Regions from separate parts of the Solibacillus sp. FSL H8-0538 genome, predicted to be linked through region 2. Evidence: riboswitches for the same ligand, from Rfam matches in the RefSeq annotation. Region 2 holds a riboswitch; the other holds the start of a gene.
The links. A riboswitch is a leader RNA that binds a small molecule or an ion and turns the genes downstream of it on or off. The one in region 2 is predicted to bind FMN.

Region 1 (4,821 bases), 1.1 Mb from region 2:
ACATCATATATGCTCGGTGCAGCATACGCTTCTTTTAAAATAGCTACTAATGCTGCATTTTTCTCGTAGATTTTTAAAATATGCGGAGTTTTATAGCCTAGCGCAAATTCAATGAGACGATATTGGTATGACTGAAAACCCGATGCTTTTCCTAAGTCATCGCGGAACTTCAAATATTCCGAAGGTGTCATCGTTGCCAGAACGTCCCATGCCTGAATAATTTGCGTTTGGATTTTCGACACGCGGGCAAGCATTTTAAAGGCCGGCTGCATTTCCCCTCGCTCAATCGTTGCAATTGCACCTTTCATTTCATGTAAAATCAGTTTCATCCATAGCTCACTCACTTGATGAATAATAATGAAAAGCATTTCGTCATGATGATCGGAAAGCCGATTTTGACTCGATAATATTTCATTAAGTGCCAAATATTCACCATACGTCCTATCGTTCTTAAAGTCGGTGTGAATCCCTTTTTCACGTTTCAACTTTTCCTCTAGCTCTGAAATCGATTTTTTTGACATGAAATCCCTCCCTTTGATTTAAGCGATAACACCTCGTTTATTTTCGAAATTTTTGTATGTTTCTTCTGCCATAATGTGTTTTAAAATTTGTATTGTTTCCCATACGTCCGTGTAGGAATTATAAAGCGCGACCGGTGCAAGTCGAATACCGTTCGGTGCACGAAAATCAGGAATAACGCCAGCCTCTTTCAATGCCTTGCAAATACGAGCAGCCTCATTATGCACTAAAAAAATATGTCCACCACGGGAATCATCTTGCGGATTGCCAAATAAAAATGCGAATTCATTAAGCTCAGCCTTTATCAGCTGCATGAAATAAGCAGTTAGTTGCAATGATTTTTTACGAATTGCTTCAATCCCTACTTCTGCAAACATTTCTAGCGAGCCATAAATCGGCGCTAAGCTCAGTACATGAGGTGTACCAACTTGATAGGCACCAGCTGTTTGGGCAGGTGTCATCTGTTCCTCTAAATCAAATTGCTTTGTTTTATCTGAGCCGAACCAACCAGCAAGTCCCGGAGTTCGACCAAAATGCTGCTCATGCACAAAAATCCCCGCTACAGAGCCTGGCCCACCATTTAAATGTTTGTAAGTACACCAAAACGCAAAATCCACTTCCCAGTCATGAAGAGCATGCGGCATCGAACCAATCGAGTGACATAAATCTAAACCAAGAATAATCCCTCGTTCCTTTGCCACCTGCGCTATTTTCTTCATATCTAAAACTTGACCACTACGATAAAGTACACTTGGTACAATGGCTACCGCTACGTCCCCCGTCATCGCCGCAATAATGTTCTCTTCCGAAAGAGTTTGACCATCCGTTGATTTCACAAGCTTCACATGCTCACTTGGATTTAGCCCATGCAGTTCGATCTGACTATGGATTGCATATAAATCCGTCGGGAAATTTAGTTCGTCCGCTAAAATTTTCGAACGCGTTGAGGTCGGTTTATAAAATGTAGCGAGCAGTTGATGCAAATTGCTCGTCGTTGAACCAGTCAAAATAACTTCATCCGATTTGGCCCCTATGAGTGGTGCACACATCCGACCTAGCTTTTCCGATAAATAAAACCACGGATGCGCTCCCGAAGTCCATCCATCAATGCCGTACTGCTTCCACGAATCTAGCAACGATAGCAACGCAGCCTCCGCTCGCTTCGACAATAAGCCTAAAGAATTTCCGTCCATATAATATATCCCTTCTCTTAGGTAAAATTCCCCTCTATATGAACGCAGTGGATCTCTTTCATCTAGTTGTAGTGCATATGCGCGCCGAATATCCATGGATTTCATCTCCTTTTTTTACATGGCCTTTATTTATCATTAAATGATTTAGTTCGCTGAAATATCATTAAAATGTAATTATGATACTGTATAACACTACAAAGATGATGATTCTTCCAAAAATATCCACTAAAAAAAGTGCCTCAAACGCATTTTTCAAATACGTTTGAGACACTCCTATTATTTTAAGACATATATTGTGCGCGTTGGTTTTCAATCCAAACTTTCATTGTACGGAATAGTAAAATCGCAATGACCATTAACATAATCCCTTTGATAAGGTTGAATGGTAAAATCCCTAACACGATCGTTTCATACATATCGAATGAACCCCAACCAAGGAAGTACGAGTACATCGGTAAAAAGGCAAAGTAGTTTAATACACTCATACCAACCGCCATCGATATTGTTCCCGCAACTAATCCTACTGTTAAGCCTGTTACCGTCGCGAATTTTTTATAAAGGAAGTATGCAGGTAAGATGAATAACACACCTGTCATAAAGTTTGCCATATGTCCTACTGGCACCCCTGTTGGTGTACCCGAGAAAATCCAATCTAAAACATTTTTCATTAACTCAACTAAAATACCGGCAACTGGACCCATTGTGATTGCCGCAATTAACGCTGGTACATCGCTGAAATCGATTTGTAGGAACACCGGAAACCATGGTAGCGGAAAGTTAAATAACATAAGTACAAACGACACGCTACTTAACATCGCAATTGTTACGAATGAACGTAACTTTAAATTTTGTTTTTGCATCGAAAAATCTCTCCTCTTTGCTGATTGCATCTCGCAAGAAGAAAGGACAGTACTAATCAAATTTTACGAAAAAAACCCTTACGCAAAAAAGCATAAGGGAGAAATAGGCACACTTAAATAGGGGTCTATTCGCAATATAAACTGTGTACGATACCAAAAAATGATATCGTGAAATAAAGCTTCACCAAAAGGTAAAACTTTTACTGTACAGTAAAAATGCGACATTTTCGTAAAAATGACGACCGTACCTTCATCTTCTCCCATCCAGACTATACTGTCGGCTTTGGAATTTCACCAAATCCTGCACGCAAAAAGCGGCTCGCGGGCTCGAGAAGCTTGTTCACAACGTCCTCCAAGTAAATGGTCGGAGGTTGTAGCCTCTATTACCGCCGGTCGGGAATTACACCCTGCCCCGAAGATGAATCAATATGAAATTATGTTACAATCACTATTATAGAATAAAAACAAGAATTGTAAAGCCTTTTCGCTTAATACTGTTATTATTTTCTAATTATTTTGAAGAAAATCCATGTTTATCCCATTTGCTCCGATTGGAGTTGGCATCATTTCATTAAAATTAAAACCGCCCCACTCAGATTGTATGATGTTTTCAAAACGTACTTGTTGATTAAATCCAGCCGCAGTTAATAATATTGCTTCAAGCATGCGCATTGCTTCCTCTGCATTATAACCGTCTAAATTGAGTGGTTCTACAAATCGAATTTTTACAAAATCAACATGCTCTTTAACCTCATACTTAACACCCTTAATAATCGCTGATTGATACACGTCATTATATTCAACAGGCATACGCTCAAGCGCTTCGGTCACCGTATCAAAAAGTTCTTGGTTATTTGGCGCTAAATAACTAGGACCATCTTCCAACTGAAATACCGCATAGCTATAATGCAGCATGTCACCTCCTAATTGCGACGGTTCACTCGGTTCACCTGCTTGATCAAACGTAATGGGTTTGCCGCTTTCGTCTACATTCACGAGTGTCCCATAATTTTTTCCAAACGTATGTTGGAGCGTGCCACCATATACATACATCGTTGCAGACGCTACATCGTATTGATGATTATCTGGCATACTATGTGTTATCGTCGTGCCAGACTCTGTTAAACGCCCTGTGTACGGATGATAGTCATCAAATCCAAGCGCTTGCTCATTGATACGTGATGCGTACTTTTCGTAAAGCTGAAGTTGCGTTGGTTGTTCGTTGAAATCGTCTGAAATCTGCTCATTTGGAATGAGGAACGTCATAGGAATACTTTCAGCACCGGCAGTTAACCCTATCGGAAAGACCGTTACATCTTTAATATCCTCGGTATACACAGCTGTTTTTATAGCATCCACTGAAAATTGTCTGACTGACGCTTTATTTTCAATCGATTCATTTACAGTACCACTAATGGCATTTTCCTCCGTCGAATATTCTTCAATGTCCATCGACGTGGTTGCTGTGTCATAAATTTGCGTTTCTTCTAGTTCTTGTGTTTTTAAAAGATACGCACCGATTAATGTTAAAAAGATAATAGCTGCGCTAGCAATAAAAATCCCAAATGAATTCTTTTTTCTCTTAACTATAGGTTGTGGGCTCTCCTCTTCATGAAATGCATTTACTTCTTTTAATTTTGAGAGGACATCATCTTTCGAACGAGTATCATGAATTTTTGGTGCTTGCTCTAATAACTCTTCGATATCAATATCTTTCCATTTGTCGTTCGTCATAATGAATTCGCCTCCTTATCTTCATTGCTTATAAGTAAATCTTTTAATTGTTTAATCGCTCGGTGTTGCGTCGTCTTCACTTTACCTTCAGACCAGCCTAAAATTTCTGCTGTCTCTGTAATCGAGAGTTCTTGGAAATAACGCATGACAATCACCATTTTTTGATCGCCCGTACACTGTTCTAGCGCTTCTAGTACCTCCCGCAGTTGATCGCTCAGCTCAGTAAATTGCTCTGGTGTTTGCAAAGGGGAATACAGTTGCTCCGTTTCCCATTCAAATGCTGTAAATGAATGACGATTTTGCACAGCATTTTTGCGAAAATGGTCAATTGCTACATTTTTCGCAATGGAAAATAACCAGGTTTTCTCGCTACTCTTGCCTTCAAATCGAGAGTAAGCTTTAAGTACACGCACATAAACTTCATGCGATAAATCCTCCGCTACAGAACGATTTTTCACTAAATAGATTAAGAAATTAAATACATCCTGATGGTATACATCATATAATCGATGGAA
Region 2 (4,821 bases):
ATGCGGTCGCGTACATTTAACGCTTCTTCTAAACGATCCGGTGCAATTGTATACCCTACTGTTTTTTTTGCCATAAAAATAGCCTCCCTTATGTTTATACATCGTTATTTTAGCATATGCATTTTATATTTTGGGAATTTTATTTTAAATTATAGTAAAAACAGCTGTAATCTCTTTTTCTTATTAAAAAGAAATAATTATATACCCCATTCAATACTTTTCAATAATTTTTACCCACTACTTTATTGCTAATTATCTTTTTATTATGCTACACTAACTATACAATTTAAAATCCTTCGGGGTCGGGTGAAAATCCCAATCGGCGGTAAAGCCCGCGAGCGTTAGCATGATTTGGTGGAATTCCAAAGCCGACAGTTACAGTCTGGATGTGAGAAGGAACAACAGTAATCGTTTTGTCGATTGCTTATTTTCTCATGTCCCCCCATTCATTGGTGGGATTTTTTACTAGATAAGAAAGTATAACTTACTTATCTACACAAGTAAGGACATCATCTCTTCGCATATTGGGCGAGGTGTGTCTTTCTAATAGTCTTCGGGGTCGGGTGAAAGTCCCAATCGGCGGTAAAGCCCGCGAGCGTTAGCATGATTTGGTGAAATTCCAAAGCCGACAGTTATAGTCTGGATGAAAGAAGACATTCATTTACGTTAGCACTTTTGCTAGCTTATTTAATGATGCCTAAACCCCGTAAAATTTACGGGGTTTTTTATGTGGATAAGAAAGTATAACTTTCCCCCACACATGAGTCAGGACATCAACTTACCCTATTTTGGGCGAATTATGTCTTTCTAAATTGAATAAGTCCTTCGGGGTCGGGTGAAAATCCCAATCGGCGGTAAAGCCCGCGAGCGTTAGCATGATTTGGTGGAATTCCAAAGCCGACAGTTACAGTCTGGATGGAAGAAGGCGTACATTGTTGTTTTTTTGAATTGGCTTCAAAAGGCTTATTTCAATATGCAAAAAAACATAATACACGCAAACTTCTAATGATTATTAGAAGTTTTTTTAGTTGCTTATATAAGCCTTACTAAAAAAATATGGATAGGTGGTGAAAATTATGTTTACAGGCATTATTGAGGAAGTTGGGAAAATTGTACAGGTCAAGCAATCAACGAGCAGTATGCAACTACAAATCGAAGCCACAACAGTAGTAGGTGATGTCACACTCGGAGATAGTATCGCGGTAAACGGCGTTTGTTTAACTGTAACATCTTTTACAAAACTATCGTTTGTTGCAGATGTTATGCCCGAAACATTTTACACAACGACGTTAAAGCAGTTAAAGAGTGGGCAACTCGTCAATCTAGAACGGGCGATGCCAATGAACGGTCGCTTTGGTGGACACATTGTATCAGGACATGTTGACGGGATCGGCACAATTATTAAAAAGCGTCCACTTAGTAATGCTGTCTATTTGGATCTTCGTTTACCAAAAGAGCTTATACGAGGTTGTATTAAAAAAGGCTCTGTCACGATTGATGGCACGAGCTTAACCATTTTCGATGTGCGTAGTGATGGAATTACTGTATCACTCATCCCGCATACTTATAAGGAAACAATTTTCGCTAACAAGGCAGCAAATTCGGATGTAAATATCGAAACTGATATTGTGGGCAAATATATTGGGCATTTTATGCAGCAAGAAAATCAGCTATCAGCAGATTTTTTACGCCAACACGGATTTTAAAGGAGGAGTACGATGTTTCATCCAATTGAAGAAGCTATTATCGCATTACAAAATGGTGAAATGATCATTGTAGTTGATGATGAGAACCGCGAAAACGAAGGCGATCTTGTTGCCCTTGCAGATTTGGCAACACCTGAAATCATTAACTTTATGGCTACACATGGTAAGGGGCTCATATGTACACCCATTTCACTAAGACTAGCTAACCATCTTCAGCTAGCTCCCATGGTCCATAATAATACAGACTTTCATCAAACTGCCTTCACCGTAAGCATTGATCATATTGAAACGCAAACTGGTATTAGTGCATTTGAGCGTTCCTTGACGATTCAAAAATTGGTTGAGGAAAATGCTACCGCAGCCGACTTTCGAAGACCTGGACATGTTTTCCCACTAATTGCAAAGGACGGTGGAGTGCTTGAGCGTCGAGGTCATACAGAGGCAGCGATTGATTTAGCAAAACTTTGCGGAGCTAGTGAAGCTGGCGTTATTTGCGAAATATTAAAGGAAAACGGTCAAATGGCGCGCGTGCCAGACCTAATACTATTAAGTAAAAAATGGGCTATGAAATTGATTACGATTGAAGCGCTCTCAAAATATATAGAGCAGCAGCAATTAAAAACAGTAGGAGGAAGATAAAAATGGGACAAGTATTTGAAGCACAACTAATTGGCACAGAACTAAAAATAGGGATTGTTGTAGGACGTTTTAATGATTTTATTAACGCAAAACTACTAGATGGTGCACTTGACGGATTAAAACGACACGGTGTTGAAGAAAATAATATCGATATCGCATGGGTACCAGGTGCTTTTGAAGTTCCCTTCTTAATGAAGAAAATGATCTTAACAAAACAATATGATGCAGTAATTGGTCTAGGAACAGTCATTCGTGGTGCTACAACACATTATGACTATGTATGTAACGAAGCGGCAAAAGGTATTGCTCAAATCGCTCTACAAACTGGCATCCCAGCAATCTTCGGCATTGTTACTACGGAAAATATCGAGCAAGCAATCGAACGCGCTGGTACAAAAGCCGGAAACAAAGGCTATGATAGTGCTATATCTGCAATTGAAATGGCGAACTTAAGTAAACTTTTCGAAGTGTAACTGGCGCAAATTTCTACCTATACGAAATAGAAGAAAGCCACTCTGCGTTCAGAGTGGCTTTCTTCATAGTTAATCTAGTGAGTATACTTGAATCCAAATGAGCGACATTTTTAAGTGCTGATATTTGCCAGAATCATCGAAATTAACGCCTTATTTTACTAAACGTAGACCAAGTATCCCTGCATTCGAAAGACACAACTCGCCCAAAATAGGGCGAGTTGATGTCCTTACTTATGCGGATGGGAAAGGTATACGTTCTTATCCACTAAAAATTATTATTTTTCTGTGGATGCTCAACAATTGCTGTAATGTGGTGAATACCTGTTGTATGTTTTGTCATTACTCTCTCCTCCAAAACTTATATAAATTTCACAAATTCATTAACAGGCTTACGGTAGCCGCGTAAACTTTTGCTACTCTCTTTTTCTTTCCCAATCGCAATCATCAAAACTACTTCATACGTTGCTGGGATATTTAATAGTTCTCGAACTTGCTCCTGGTCAAAGCCAATCATTGGGCACGTATCTAACCCTCGATTTTTAGCTGCGAGCATAAACATCATCGAAGATAGCGATGCATTACGAATCGCATCTTCCTTCATAAACTGCTCCCCGCGACTTTCATAAAACTGCGTGTTTTCCTGTACCATTTGCTCAAGCTCTGTCGCATTCAAAATAGCTAAATCAAGCATGCCCTTATTTAAGCGCTCTGTTTGCATATACGCATAGCGGTCTGCCGTGACTATAATAACGCCTGAAGCAGAATGAACTTTATATTGACCGTAAGCCGCCTCTCGGATTTTTTCTTTCATGCCTTCCTCAAGCACAACAATATATTCTGTATGCTGTAGATTAAATGCTGATGGTGTCATTTTAATATCATCAAAAATCGGTTTAAGATCGGCTTCTGTTATTTTCACTTCTTTTAAAAAGTTACTAGCAGAACGACGCTTATCAATTAGTTTTGTAAATTCCATACGTCATCTTCCCTTCCAAATAAGTTCATTTATAAAAACTCGGCAAATACTTCAAATCGATTAATTTATTGGCCCATTTTTTATAAAGGGCAACCTGTGCAAGTGAATACACACCTACACAGATTGCTTTTGTTTCATTTACAATTAACGAATTGTGAATAATGCTTTTGACCAAGGGATTACTTGATCTAACATTTGGTTAACTGAATCCGCTTGAACTGCGGCTGGTTTGAAGTCTGTACCGTTTTCAAAGTCAGTAAATAATGATAATGCTGGATGTACACGAACGTCAGCGATTAATAACTCGCCCATAATCCCGCGTAAATGCTCTGCTGCACGAGCGCCGCCTACTGAACCGTAAGATACGATACCTGCTGCTTTGTTGTTCCATTCCTCGCGTAAGTAGTCTAATGCATTTTTAAGTGCACCAGTAATTGAGTGATTGTATTCTTGAACGATGAATACAAATCCGTCTTGTTCAGCTATTGCTTTTGACCATGCTGCTGCGCCTGACACGTCGCCGCCAGCTTCACCTAAAAGCGGTAATTTGTAATCCGCGATGTCGATAATTGTATAGTTTGCGTCGCCGCGTTTGTCCGCTAATTCTTTTACCCAAGCGCCAACTTGCGGGCTTACACGTCCTTCACGTGTGGAACCTAAAATAATACCAATATTTAATTTTGTCATTTCTTTTTCCTCCTCTTGTTGTGTGCCAAATAATTTTTTGAAAAAGCTCATTTCCATTCTCCTCTTTGCGAGTAAATAGTTTAATTTAAATAATCTCGAAACCGAGATATTAAGGTAAAAAATTTTCATCACCGCTTTTTATCTCGAACCAAAACATCTTTAATTCGAGATAATAATAACATGCCTAGAAATACCAGTCAACAATTTTGCACTAATATTAGTGTATTTAGAAAGGCACACTTCCCCCAAAATTGGAGCGAGGTGATGCCCTTACTTATGTGGGGGGTAATTTATACTGTTTTATGCACTAAAAAAGTCACTCCACATTTAGAGTGACTTC

Region 1: linked by a shared signal. The riboswitch ahead of MHH87_RS05675 (ECF transporter S component) and the one ahead of ribE (riboflavin synthase) in region 2 are both predicted to bind FMN.

The regions. Positions count from the first base shown of each region.
Region 1 is NZ_JBBOPI010000001.1:1,231,512-1,236,332, reverse strand. Features, by position in the region: gene kynA (tryptophan 2,3-dioxygenase) at 1-521, opposite strand, end outside; gene kynU (kynureninase) at 540-1,808, opposite strand; gene MHH87_RS05675 (ECF transporter S component) at 1,994-2,572, opposite strand; FMN riboswitch at 2,821-2,996, opposite strand; gene MHH87_RS05670 (hypothetical protein) at 3,080-4,306, opposite strand; gene MHH87_RS05665 (sigma-70 family RNA polymerase sigma factor) at 4,303-4,821, opposite strand, start outside.
Region 2 is NZ_JBBOPI010000001.1:2,310,249-2,315,069, forward strand. Features, by position in the region: gene MHH87_RS10970 (phosphate-starvation-inducible protein PsiE) at 1-74, opposite strand, end outside; FMN riboswitch at 289-402, shown strand; FMN riboswitch at 546-659, shown strand; FMN riboswitch at 818-931, shown strand; gene ribE (riboflavin synthase) at 1,077-1,706, shown strand; partial or broken gene ribB (3,4-dihydroxy-2-butanone-4-phosphate synthase) at 1,719-2,306, shown strand; gene ribH (6,7-dimethyl-8-ribityllumazine synthase) at 2,348-2,818, shown strand; partial or broken gene MHH87_RS10990 (hypothetical protein) at 2,972-3,158, opposite strand; gene MHH87_RS10995 (nitroreductase family protein) at 3,177-3,794, opposite strand; gene MHH87_RS11000 (NADPH-dependent FMN reductase) at 3,939-4,532, opposite strand.